Regions from separate parts of the Streptomyces sp. NPDC090106 genome, predicted to be linked through region 3. Evidence: riboswitches for the same ligand, from Rfam matches in the RefSeq annotation. Region 3 holds a riboswitch; each other region holds the start of a gene.
What was found. A riboswitch is a leader RNA that binds a small molecule or an ion and turns the genes downstream of it on or off. The one in region 3 is predicted to bind cyclic di-AMP.
Positions count from the first base shown of each region.

Region 1: it holds a riboswitch for cyclic di-AMP, as region 3 does, so the genes downstream of both, ACIPSE_RS26180 (peptidoglycan DD-metalloendopeptidase family protein) here and ACIPSE_RS41075 (M23 family metallopeptidase) in region 3, are expected to answer to the same signal.
Region 2: it holds a riboswitch for cyclic di-AMP, as region 3 does, so the genes downstream of both, ACIPSE_RS03495 (NlpC/P60 family protein) here and ACIPSE_RS41075 (M23 family metallopeptidase) in region 3, are expected to answer to the same signal.

Region 1 covers NZ_JBIVDS010000008.1:244,703-249,041, reverse strand. The annotation lists gene ACIPSE_RS26185 (hypothetical protein) at 1-1,004, opposite strand, end outside; gene ACIPSE_RS26180 (peptidoglycan DD-metalloendopeptidase family protein) at 1,331-2,332, opposite strand; cyclic di-AMP (ydaO/yuaA leader) riboswitch at 2,337-2,494, opposite strand; gene ACIPSE_RS26175 (alpha-galactosidase) at 2,813-4,339, opposite strand, start outside.
Region 2 covers NZ_JBIVDS010000001.1:784,481-788,819, forward strand. The annotation lists gene pcrA (DNA helicase PcrA) at 1-1,214, opposite strand, end outside; cyclic di-AMP (ydaO/yuaA leader) riboswitch at 1,535-1,697, shown strand; gene ACIPSE_RS03495 (NlpC/P60 family protein) at 1,705-2,832, shown strand; gene ACIPSE_RS03500 (tellurite resistance/C4-dicarboxylate transporter family protein) at 2,967-3,977, shown strand; gene ACIPSE_RS03505 (hypothetical protein) at 3,955-4,308, opposite strand.
Region 3 covers NZ_JBIVDS010000018.1:42,838-47,176, reverse strand. The annotation lists gene ACIPSE_RS41085 (M16 family metallopeptidase) at 1-848, shown strand, start outside; gene ACIPSE_RS41080 (M16 family metallopeptidase) at 845-2,233, shown strand; cyclic di-AMP (ydaO/yuaA leader) riboswitch at 2,454-2,617, shown strand; gene ACIPSE_RS41075 (M23 family metallopeptidase) at 2,630-3,403, shown strand; gene ACIPSE_RS41070 (GntR family transcriptional regulator) at 3,592-4,278, shown strand.

The sequences.
Region 1 (4,339 bases), on a different contig from region 3:
AGATCGGTGCCGTTGAAGTCCCAGGTCTGGAAGAGGATCCGGAAGGCGCCCCGCTTGGCGCCGACGCGGGTCACCAGCTTGGTGACCAGGCTCGGGTGGACGCCGTCGAGGTAGGCGACCCCGAAGTGGCCGCCGGAGGGGCCGTCGGCGACGAAGTCGTCGGGTACGGGCTGCCGGGCGCGTTCCACGCCGGTCGCCCCGTCGACGACGGACACGAACTGGTCGGCGGGCGAGTCTGCGGTGACCTGCGAGCCGTCCGCGAAGGTGGTCCCGGCGGCCGTGTGCGTGAGCACCTCGGCCCGGCCGTCGCCGTCCAGGTCGAACACGGTGACGTTGTCGTCGTTGCGGTAGCCGCCGATGGCCGTGGAGCCGCTGATCGCCGCGGGCGCCGGGTCGTTGGCGCCGTTCCCGCCCACCTGCGTGTACGAGCCGGGCCCCTGGTCGACGCGCCACAGCCGCCGGCCGGTCAGCGTGTACGCCTCCAGCAGGTCGGGCCTGTCTCGGGTCCCGGACAGGCGGCTCACGACGAGTTCGTACCGTCCGTCGCCGTCGAGATCGCCGGGCCAGGCGTGCTGCACGGTGTAGCCGTCGGCGGCGGCGAGCGGGATCTCGGCGTACCCCTGCGCGAAGTCCAGCGCGGCCGAACCGGGCCCGCTCTCCTTGCCGTTGACGACGGCGCGCACGGTGTAGGTGCCGGCGCCGGGCGTGTCGTCCTGGTAGGTCGTGGACCGGGTGACGGGGGCGCGGTTGAGGCGTCGGCCGTTCTTGTACACGTTGAAGGCGATGGCGTCGCCGTACCGGGCGTACTCGGTGCCGAGCAGACGCCAGCTGAGGAAACGGCCGTCACCGGACGGCACGGCGACCAGGCCGCGGTCGAGGTCCTCCACGGTCCGCCGGGGCCGGTCCTCCTGCGCGGCATGCCCGGCGGGCGCGGAGAACAGCCCGGCCAGCAGGGCCGTCGCGGCTATGGCGACGGTTCTTCGACGGCGCGAACGGGTGTGCACGGGTGCTCCTTTGCGAGAGGGGCGACACCACCGGGGAAAGCGCTTGCCCCCCGATGTCGCCCTCACTCTCGCCCCACCCTCCCGCCCCTGTCGACGCCTTGGACCCCCGCGCCACAAGACCGCAATCGAGCGATCATGAACGAGCAACGCCCGTGCCGGGGAACGCCCTTGAGGAGCGGCGCCTTTGACGAGTGGCTCCTTTGACGAGGAGCACCCGCGCCGACGGACACCGAAGGCCGGACCCGGGGATCTGGGTCCGGCCTTCGGTGGCACAGGGGGGAGGCGTCCGGGGGACCGGGGTCCGAGGGAGGCGCCGACGGGAGCCGTCAGCCGACGGCGACGCCCTTCGCGCGGAGGTAGGCGACCGGGTCCACGTCCGAGCCGTAGTCCGGCGTGGTGCGGATCTCGAAGTGGAGGTGGGGCCCGGTCACGTTGCCGGTCGCGCCGGAGAGGCCGACCTGCTGGCCCGCGGTGACGCTCTGGCCCGCGGAGACGGAGAGGGAGGAGAGGTGGGCGTACTGGGCGTAGTAGCCGTCGGCCAGCTTGATGACGACCTGGTTGCCGTACGCGCCGCCCCATCCGGCGGAGACGACCGTGCCCGCGCCGACGGCCTTCAGGGTGGTGCCGGTCGGGACGACGAAGTCGACGCCCGTGTGGTAGCCGCTGGACCACATGCTGCCCGCCGTGTGGTAGGCGGTGCCGACGGTCGCGCCGGAGACGGGCAGGACGAAGCCGCTCGACGAGGTGGTGCTCCCGGACGACTCGCTGCTCTGGCTCGCCGTGCCGCCGGACGAGGAGGAGGACGAAGACGACGACGAAGACGACGACGAGGAGGATTCCTTCGCGCTCGTCGACGCGTTGCCGCCGGAGGACTTCGCCGAGCCCGACGACGACTCCGTGCGCGCGGTGGCCTTCTTGCCGATGGAGAGCTTCAGGCCGGGGTGGATCAGCGACGGGTCGGAGCCGACGGCCTCACGGTTGTCCGAGTAGAGTTTCTGCCAGCCACCGCTGACGTTCTGCTCCTCGGCGATCTTCGAGAGGTAGTCGCCGGACCGCACCGAATAGGTGTGCACGGTCGAGGTGTTCGCGGTGCTCGCCGAGTTCGCGGCACTCGTGGAGTTCGCGGCGCTCTTCTTCGCGGTGGCCGTCTTCTGGGCGACCGGAAGACTCTGAACGGGCTTTTCCGAAACGGACTGCGAAGTGGCGGCGTGGGCACCGGACGCGCCCATCAACGGCAGGGCGAGAGCGGCCCCGCCGGTTCCGGCCACGGCGATCGAGCGGGTGAGGCGCTGGGACTTCGGACGGCGGTGCTTACCCTTGGCGGGCATGACGAATTCCTCTCCGGCGCCTACGAGGTGAGCTGTCGGGTGCGGACTGGAGATGTCCGGCCGCAGCGTGTGCGGCTTTACCCCAAGCCTGTTCCGGAGACCGGGACAGGCGTTTCTACCTGTGGGTCCCCCGCTCCTGCCGGGCACGGGTGGGTGTGCGCGGGGTCCGGGCGGCGGCAGGATTAGGCGTTCCGACCGGATCGGTGGCGAACGTAAGCGAGAGAGACGCAAAGGGACAAGTGAGGGTTTCCCGGCGGAATGGATTCCCCTTGATCACCTGTGAATTTCCCGGTCACCCTCCGTATATTCGACACCGCCCGAACACCGCGAACACGCTGCGAACACAGCTGAATTACGTGAACATGACGGGCGACTCACCGTCACGGATATGACGCTGCTCACGTGCCGATTTCACAGCTCCCTTTATTCCAGAGCGAGTTGGAATGAACGATGAGGAAGGCTGCAATTCGGACAGATGGATCAGATACGACGTAGCCGGAGAACCGTCGCATCCAGATCGCCGCGCAGCCCGGTGCGCAGTCCGTGGTGCAGCAGGACGCCCCCGCGGTGGACTTCGCCCGTTTCGCGGCATTCATATGCGGCTGTCGGGTCGAGGCCGCGCAGCCGCAGCGCCGGCACGGTCTCGCCGTAGCTCTGCGCCTGGAGGCAGGCGAGCACGACGGTCTCGTCACCGAGGACGTACTGGACGGCGCTCAGACCGCCCTGGGGAGCCCGGAGGCGGTAGAGGTCGCCGCGCTGCACCAGGGGGCGGATCTCCTTGTAGAGATCGACCCATTCCCGGGCCTCGGCGAGCTCGGCCTCGCTCCACTTCGACAGGTCGCCGCCCACGCCGAGCACGCCCGCCATGGCGCTCACGAACCGGAACCGCAGCGAGCTGACGCGGTCGTTGAGCTGGTGGTTGGGGCTGTCGGTGACCCAGGCGGCCATCACGCGCGCGGGGTGGATCTGGCTGAAGCCGTGCTGGATCGTGAGCCGGTCGAGCGGGTCGGTGTTGTCGGAGGTCCACACCTGGTCGGTGCGGCTCATCACCCCGAGGTCGATCCGGCCGCCGCCGCCCGAGCAGGACTCGAAGGCCACGCCGGGGTGGGCGGCGCGCAGTCGGTCCAACAGGGCGTAGAAGGCGTGCACGTGATCGACCCACAGCCGCTGCGGGTAGGGGTCACCGGGCCAGCCCGCGTCGGTGAAGCTGCGGTTGAAGTCCCACTTGACGTAGTCGATCGGGGCGCTGGAGAGCAGGGTGTCGAGCCGCTGCCAGAGGTACTCCTGGACGTCCTCCCGCGCGAGGTTCAGTACGAGCTGATTGCGAAGTTCCGTCCGCTTTCGACCGTCCTGGTACTGCACCCAGTCGGGGTGCGCGCGGTAGAGGTCGCTGTCGGCGTTGACCATCTCGGGCTCGACCCAGATGCCGAACTGCATCCCGAGGTCGTGCACGGAGTCGGCGAGGGGCTTCAGGCCGTGCGGGAAGCGCTCGGGGTTGGGCGTCCAGTCGCCGAGCCCGGCACGGTCGCTGGTGCGGGCGCCGAACCAGCCGTCGTCGACCACGAACAGTTCGACGCCCATGTCGGCGGCCCGCCGGGCGAGGGCCGCCTGCTGCTCCTCGGAGATGTCGAAGGTGGTCGCCTCCCAGGAGTTGAACAGGACGGGCCGGTCCTGATCGGCCTGCGGGATGACGTGGTCGCGCTGGTAGGCGTGCCAGGTGCGGCTGGCGCCGCCGTGGCCGCCGTCGCTCCACAGTCCGGCGAAGAGGGGTGTCACGAAGGACCGGCCCGGCGCGAGGAGCAGCAGCCCCGACTCGTCGTGGCCGGCGCCGCCGGTGATCTGCACGCGCGCGTCCGGGAGCTGGGCGACGGCGATCCGCCAGGAGCCGGACCAGCCGAGGGCGACGCCGTAGACCTCGCCGTGCTCCTCGGTGGCGTCCGTGTCGAGGGCGACCCAGGGCAGGTGCGGGTGGCCGGTGTGGCCGCGGCGGCTGCCGATGACCTTCTC
Region 2 (4,339 bases), on a different contig from region 3:
TCGGTGTCGGCGACGTAGCCGGTGATGCGCGCGCCCGCGCCCGCGTTGGTCCACAGGTTCTTGGGGCGGCGGGACTCGTTGCGCTCGATGACCGCGTTGGCGGCGGTGAGGATGGTCTGCGTGGAGCGGTAGTTCTGCTCCAGCAGGATCGTCGTCGCGTCCGGGTAGTCCTCCTCGAACTGGAGGATGTTGCGGATCGTCGCGCCGCGGAAGGCGTAGATCGACTGGTCGGCGTCACCGACGACGCAGAGCTCGGCGGGCGGGAGGTCGTACTCGGTCGGCGGGACGTCCTCGTCGTGCGCCCCGGTGCCGACGAGTTCCCTGACCAGGGCGTACTGGGCGTGGTTGGTGTCCTGGTACTCGTCGACGAGGACATGACGGAAGCGGCGGCGGTAGTGCTCGGCGACGTCCGGGAAGGCGCGCAGCAGGTTGACCGTCGTCATGATCAGGTCGTCGAAGTCGAGGGCGTTGGCCTCGCGCAGCCGCGACTGGTACATGGCGTAGGCCTGGGCGAGGGTCTTCTCGAAGCCGTCGGTGGCCTGGGCGGCGAAGTCCTCCTCGTCGATCAGCTCGTTCTTGAGGTTGCTGATCTTGGCGCTGAAGGACTTGGGCGGGAACCGCTTGGGGTCGAGGTCCAGGTCGCGGCAGACGAGCGCCATGAGCCGCTTGGAGTCGGCGGCGTCGTAGATCGAGAAGGAGGAGGTGAAGCCGAGCTTCTTGCTCTCGCGGCGCAGGATGCGCACGCACGCGCTGTGGAAGGTCATCACCCACATCGCGCCCGCGCGCGGGCCGACGAGCTGCTCGACGCGCTCCTTCATCTCGCCCGCGGCCTTGTTGGTGAAGGTGATCGCGAGGATCTGCCCCGGGTGGACGTTCCGCTCGGCGAGCAGGTAGGCGATGCGGTGGGTGAGCACACGGGTCTTGCCGGAACCGGCGCCGGCCACGATGAGCAGCGGGGTGTCGGAGTGCACGACGGCGGCCCGCTGGTTCTCGTTGAGCCCCTCGATGAGCGCGGCGGCGTCGAGGACGGGGCGCGGGGCGCCGTCACGGTAGTGGGCGTCCCGGTCCGGGGGCACGTCGAACTTCCCGCCGAACAGGTCGTCCGGAACCGGCTCCGGTACGTGCTCGTCCTCGGGCGGCGGCGGGGGCTCCTCCGTGTGCCCGCGAGGGGCCTGGAGGTCCGCCAGGAAGCTGTCGTCAAAGAGGCTGCTCATCGCTCTCCGAGTCTAGGCCGCCCCACTGACAACCCGCCGCCGCCCCGGGAAGTTCGGCGGAGGACTCTTACGCCACCGCTACATGCGATTACGTAGAGTCACCAACGCGTGAGGAGATGTCCGCCGCCAGCCCATTTCCCGCAAATCGCCACACAAACTACCTTATCGATCATCCCGAACGCGGAACTGACCAAAGGTCACGAAAATGTATCGGGCATATCGAACATCAACCTTCACAGGGGCCACACCAGTTGGCTACCGTGCCGCACAGGCCGTACGACCCCCACCGGCGAACGTCGCCGGGCCGCGCGGCCTCCGCTTAGTCCGGTGCGCCCCTCCTGGAGGCAGCCGGAGCCGGGGACCCACACCGACCTGGGGTGAATCGGCCCAACTCCCCTCCGGGGAGCGGCCGTAGGGCACACCTTCCGAACCACCCGCCCGAACCCGACAGCTAACTCGGTAGGCGGAACATTGGAAGGAGTCGCCTCCTTTGGCGTCGCACGCAAAGCCGCGTCCCGCAGGAACGCGCGTAGCAGGCATACGCACGCCCGCTCTCGCCACGGCCGCCCTCACCTCCGTGGCGCTGCTGTCCCAGACGGCCACCGCAGCACCCTCGACCGACGACAGGCCGAGCCTCGAAGAGGTCGAGAAGAAGGTCGACGACCTCTACCGCCAGGCGGAGTCGGCGACCGAGAAGTACAACTCCGCCAAGGAGAAGACGACCAAGCAGCGCAAGCAGGTCGACACCCTCCTCGACGACGTCGCCCAGCGCACCCAGAAGCTCAACGAGGCCCGTGAGGAACTGGGTTCCTTCGCCGCCGCCCAGTACCGCACCGGCGCCTCCGCGCCCGACACGGCGACCTTCCTGCTCGCGGACACCCCGCAGGACTACTTCGACCAGACCCAGCTGATGGGCCGTATGACGTCCCGCCAGAAGACGGCGGTCGACGACTACATCACCGAGCAGTCCGCGACGATGAAGAAGCGCCAGGAGGCCACCGAGAGCCTCCAGACGCTCACCGATACGCAGGGCGACCTCAAGACCGCCAAGGCGACCGTCCAGAAGAAGCTCTCCGACGCGCGCGAGCTGCTGTCGCAGCTGAACGCCGAGGAGAAGGCGCGCCTCGCCGCGATCGAGAAGCGCAAGCAGGAGGAGGCCGCCCGCAAGGCCGCCGAGCTGGCCGAGCAGAAGGCCGCGGCGGAGGCGGCCGAGGAGGCGGCGAGCAGCTCGTCGTCGACCGCCACGGACTCCTCGTACTCCACGAAGGCCGACAAGGCCCTGGCCTTCGCCCGCGCCCAGGTCGGCAAGCCGTACGTGTGGGGTGCCACGGGGCCCGACTCCTACGACTGCTCCGGCCTGACCCAGGCCGCCTGGAACGCCGCCGGCATCTCCCTGCCGCGCACCACCTACGACCAGGTCAACGCGGGCACCACGGTCTCCCTGGCCAACGCCCAGCCCGGCGACCTGGTCTTCTTCTACGACGACGTCACCCACGTCGGCATCTACATCGGCAACGGGATGATGATCCACGCGCCGAAGCCGGGGGCGTACGTCCGCGAGGAGTCCATCTACTACGACGGCGAGTCGGCGATCCACAGCGTGGTGCGCCCGGCCTGACCGCACGGCACGACCGAAGGGGCGCGTGAGCCGGTCTCACGCGCCCCTCTCGTTGTCCCGCACCCGCGCGAATTCCTCCCCGCACGCGCGCGTGCCCCGCTCGCACCGCGCGACGCGCTCCTTAGCATCGGCCCATGCCCGGCCGCCCCGCATCCCACGCCCCCGCCGCCGACTCCCCGCTCGGCGCGTGGTGGTCCACCCGGCCGCCCGCCGCCGGTTCCGCCGTCATGGCGACCGGCATCGTCTCGGTCGGGCTGCATCTGACGGGGTACGAGACGCTGTCCCGGATCATGCTCGTGCTGGCCGTGCTCGCCTGGGTGGGGCTGGCCGCGGACTTCCTGGCGCGCCTGGCGACCCAGCGGGACCGGTGGCTGGAGGAGGCCAGGACCCCGGGCGCGCTGACCGCGGTGGCGGCGACGAGCGTGCTGGGCACCCGTGTCTCGGCGCTCGGACGGCAGACCCTGGCCGAGGCGCTGCTCGCGCTCGCGACGGCACTGTGGCCAGTGCTGCTCGTGCTCGTCATGAGGCACTGGAAGCGGAGGATGCCGGGCGCGGTGTTCCTGGTCTGCGTCGCGACCCAGGGCCTGGCCGTGCTCGGCGCCACGCTGGCCGCGGCCCTGTCCACGGCGTGGCTCGCGCACGCGGCGCTCGTCCTGTTCTGGCTCGGGCTGGTCTTCTACGGCCTCGCCTTCACCCGCTTCGACCTGGGCCAGGTGACCCGGGGCGCCGGTGACCACTGGGTGGCCGGCGGGGCGCTCGCCATCTCGGCGCTCGCCGGCTCGAAGCTGATCTCGGCGGACAGCGCGAGCCTGTACCTGTGGAACCGCGACGACGGCGACGCCCTGCGCACGGTCACCGTCGCCCTGCTCGTCCTGGACCTGACCTGGTACGCCGTGCTGCTGGCCGCCGAGTTCGCCCGCCCCCGCCCGGGCTACGACGTGCGGCGCTGGGCGACCGTGTTCCCCATGGGCATGACGGCGGCGGCGACCCTGTCGGTCGCCGCCGCGCTGGAGGTGTCCTGGCTCAGGACGCTGGGCCAGGTGCTGCTGTGGATCGCCGTGGCCGTGTGGCTGGCCGTGGGCGCGGGAGCCGCGCTGACGGCCCGGACGGGGATCGCCGCCCTCAGGTCCACAGGACGGCGATGAACACGTCCGCCATGGTCAGCAGCCCGACCAGGCCGAACAGCTTCTTGTCCACCCGCTCGTCGTCGCGCTTCACGTAGACGAGGCCGAGGATCACGATCAGCAGGGCCAGCTTCACGCCGATCTTGATGTTGTTGACGTGCTGGTCGTCCGCCTGGTTGAGGCCGACCAGGATGACGCCGGTGACCAGCATGGTCAGCGCGCCGTGCAGCATCGCCGGGACGAAGCGGGCGGTGCCCGCGCCCATCGCCTTCATCTGGGTGAGGAAGCCGCCCAGCAGCGAGGCGATGCCGATGATGTGCAGACCGACGAAGAGATGGATGAGTACGTCCATGAGGCCGGAGCCTAATCAGAGGCCCTGGAGC
Region 3 (4,339 bases):
TGGACGCGGCGACGCTGGAGGACGCGCGCGCGTTCTTCCGCACCTACTACGCGCCCAACAACGCGGTGCTGTCCGTGGTCGGCGACATCGACCCCGAGCAGACGCTCGCCTGGGTCGAGAAGTACTTCGGCTCCATCCCGTCGCACGACGGCAAGCCCGCCCCGCGCGACGGCTCGCTGCCCGACGTGATGGGCGCGCAGCTGCGGGAGGTCGTCGAAGAGGAGGTCCCCGCGCGCGCGTTGATGGCCGCCTACCGGCTCCCGCACGACGGCACGCGCGAGGCCGACGCCACCGACCTGGCGCTCACCGTCCTCGGCGGCGGCGAGTCCTCGCGGCTCTACAACCGGCTGGTGCGGCGCGACCGTACGGCGGTGGCGGCCGGCTTCGGCCTGCTGCGGCTCGCCGGGGCGCCGTCGCTGGGCTGGCTGGACGTCAAGACGTCCGGTGACGTCGAGGTGCCGGTCATCGAGGCCGCCATCGACGAGGAGCTCGCCCGGTTCGCCGAGCAGGGCCCCACGGCCGAGGAAATGGAGCGCGCCCAGGCCCAGTTGGAGCGCGAGTGGCTGGACCGGCTCGGCACCGTGGCGGGCCGCGCCGACGAACTGTGCCGCTACGCCGTCCTGTTCGGCGACCCGCAGCTCGCCCTGACGGCCGTGAACCGCGTCCTGGACGTCACCGCGCAGGAGGTCCAGGAGGTCGCGGCGGCCCGCCTGCGTCCCGACAACCGCGCGGTGCTCGTCTACGAGCCGGTCCCCGGACAGACCTCCGAGGACGCCGATCCCCCCGAAGACCCCGCGGCCGAGGCCACGGTCGAAGCCGGCGACGACAACGAGGAGGCGGCCAAGTGACCGAGCTCGCCGCGATGGAGTTCCACCCCCGGCCCCAGGCGGGCGAGCCCAAGGTGTGGGCGTTCCCGGCGCCCGAGCGCGGCGCGCTCGGCAACGGCCTGACCCTGCTGCGCTGCCACCGCCCCGGCCAGCAGGTCGTCGCCGTCGAGGTGCTCCTCGACGCGCCCCTGGACGCCGAACCGGCCGGCTTCGACGGTGTCGCCACGATCATGGCGCGGGCCTTCTCCGAGGGCACCGACAAGCACTCCGCCGAGGAGTTCGCCGCCGAGCTGGAGCGCTGCGGCGCCACGCTCGACGCGCACGCCGACCACTCCGGCGTCCGCCTCAGTCTGGAGGTCCCCGCCTCCCGCCTAGCCAAGGCGCTCGGTCTGCTCGCCGACGCCCTGCGCGCGCCCGCGTTCGCCGACGGCGAGATCGAGCGGCTGGTCCGCAACCGCCTCGACGAGATCCCGCACGAGACGGCGAACCCGTCCCGGCGGGCCGCCAAGGAGCTCTCCCGGGAGCTGTTCCCGGCGACCGCGCGCATGTCCCGCCCCCGCCAGGGCACCGAGGACACCGTCGAGAAGATCGACGCCGCCGCGGTCCGCGCCTTCTACGAGCGCCACGTACGCCCCGCGACGGCGACCGCCGTGGTCGTCGGCGACCTCACCGGCATCGACCTCGACGCGCTGCTCGGCGACACCCTGGGCGCCTGGACGGGCTCCAGCGCCGAGCTCCGCCCGGTCCCGCCGGTCACCGCCGACGACACCGGCCGCGTCGTGATCGTGGACCGGCCCGGCGCCGTCCAGACGCAGGTGCTGATCGGCCGTATCGGCGCCGACCGGCACGATCGCGTGTGGGCCGCGCAGGTCCTCGGCACGTACTGCCTCGGCGGCACCCTCACCTCCCGTCTGGACCGCGTCCTGCGCGAGGAGAAGGGCTACACCTACGGCGTGCGGTCGTTCGGCCAGGTGCTGCGCTCCGCGCCCGACGGCAGCGGCGCCGCGATGCTCGCCATCAGCGGCTCCGTCGACACCCCGAACACGGGTCCGGCCCTGGACGACCTGTGGAAGGTCCTGCGCACGCTGGCCGCCGAGGGGCTGACCGACGCCGAGCGGGACGTCGCCGTGCAGAACCTCGTCGGCGTGGCCCCGCTGAAGTACGAGACGGCGGCGGCCGTGGCGAGCACCCTGGCCGACCAGGTCGAGCAGTACCTGCCCGACGACTACCAGGCCACCCTGTACCGCCAGCTCGCCGCGACCGGCACCGTGGAGGCCACCGCGGCGGCCGTCAACGCGTTCCCGGTGGACCGTCTCGTGACGATCCTCGTCGGCGACGCGGCGGCCATCAAGGAGCCCGTCGAAGCCCTCGGCATCGGCGCGGTCAAGGTCGTGCCGGCGGAGTAGCACCGCACCGGCACGCGCGCGTGGAGGGGCTCTGGTGACGCGACGGTCACCAGGGCCCCTCTCTCCTTGCCGTCCTTGGAAATGTCCGAATTGAACGTCCGTCGCCTGTTTGCCCTGTGGGATGAATGACAAACGGCCTGATCCGTTTGAGGATCGAAAGTCGCCCCGCTTAGCGTCTTCCGGGCTGTCCGTCAGAGCAGTGCGCCGCGCCCGCGGCACCGGACAGTCATCGCCGAGTCCCCGTACGGCGCGAGCCAGGGGAGCCGGGGACCCACGCAGTCCCTGGGGTGAATCGGACGCCCGCGCGAGCCGCGAGGGGGTCCGTAGGAGACCTTCCTGCTCCGAACCCGTCAGCTAACCCGGTAGGCGAGAGGGAAGGAAAGGACCAGCCCTTACATGGCGTTCACGCGCCCCACCGGGAAGCACCGTGCCCCGAGCCGGATGCAGCGCACCACCGTTCGCGCGGCGGGTGTCGCGGCTCTCGCCACCACCGGCGTCATCGGCACCCTCGCCGCCCCGGCCCTCGCCGCGGAGCCCGCGGTCGAGCAGACCGGCATCATCCCGGTCGTCAGCATCGGCGACGACGTCGCCGACCAGATAGGCGCCCAGGCCGCCGCCCAGAAGCAGGCCGCCGAGGAGAAGGCCGAGCAGGCCGCCCGCGCCCAGGCCGCCGCCGAGGCGCGGAAGAAGGCCGCCGCCGCGGCCAAGAAGGAGCGCGAGGCCAAGGAGCGCGCCGCGCGCGCGGCCGAGCGCAAGCGCCTGAACTCCTTCGTCGCCCCGATCGCCGGCTCGTACATCTCGACCGGCTACAAGGCGGGCGGCGCCGTCTGGTCCTCCGGCAGCCACACCGGCGTCGACTTCCACGCGGCCAGCGGCACCTCCGTGCGCGCGGTCGGCTCCGGCACGGTCGTCGAGGCCGGCTGGGGCGGGTCGTACGGCAACAACATCGTGATCAGGATGAACGACGGCACGTACACCCAGTACGGGCATCTGTCGTCCATCGGTGTCTCGGTCGGCCAGACGGTCACTCCTGGCCAGCAGATCGGCCTGTCCGGCGCGACCGGCAACGTCACCGGACCGCACCTGCACTTCGAGGCCCGGACGACCGCCGAGTACGGCTCGGACATCGACCCCGTCTCCTACCTGCGCTCGCACGGCGTGAACGTCTGAGAAAGCGCTGCCCGACCGCACGGAACCCCGGCTCCACCGAGCCGGGGTTTCGTCGTTTTCGTCACCCCGGTGTCCAAAAAATATCCATGGATTCCGGCCCCCCGTCGGAAATTCCCGCTCATTGCCATAGAGTCACTGAACACACGTCAATCATCGACGTTTCACGGGGATTAAGGCGGAGGTCGGTCATGCGTATTCCGGCGCACTCGGTATGCACCGCGATCCGGGACGACATCGTCGCCGGGGTCCACGAGCGCGGCAGCCGGCTCACCGAGGAACTCCTCGCCCGCCGCTACGGCGTCTCCCGTGTCCCCGTGCGGGAGGCCCTGCGGACCCTGGAGGCCGAGGGGTTCGTCGTGACGCGCAGGCACGCGGGCGCGTGCGTCGCCGAACCGACCGAGCTGGAGGCCGCCGACCTCCTGGAGATGCGCCAGCTCCTCGAACCGCTGGGTGCCGCGCGGGCCGCCCAGCGCCGCACCGAAGCCCATCTGAAGGTCCTGCGCGGCCTGGTCAGACTGGGTCAGGAGCGGGCCAGGAGGGGCAACAGCGACGATCTGCGCTCGCTGGGCGGCTGGTTCCACGAGACGCTCGCCCAGGCCTCCGGCAGCCCCGCCCTGACCTCGATGCTGACCCAGCTGCGGCACAAGATCTCCTGGATGTACGCCGTGGACGCCCCCGCCGACCCGGTGGAGTCCTGGGCCGAGCACGGCGCGATCGTCGACGCCGTGGCGCGCGGCGACAGTGAGCGGGCCCGGTCGGTCACGGCCCTGCACAACGAGCGCTCGGCAGGGACGCACCGACTCCGTTTCCCGCCGGGAGGCGAGCGTGTGAGGAACTCGCAACATCCCGTAAACATGTCGAGCCTGCGGCATTAACACAGGCACCGTATACAAAGAGGAGATAATTCGCGGGGGATTATTTCTGCTGCCCTGGAGC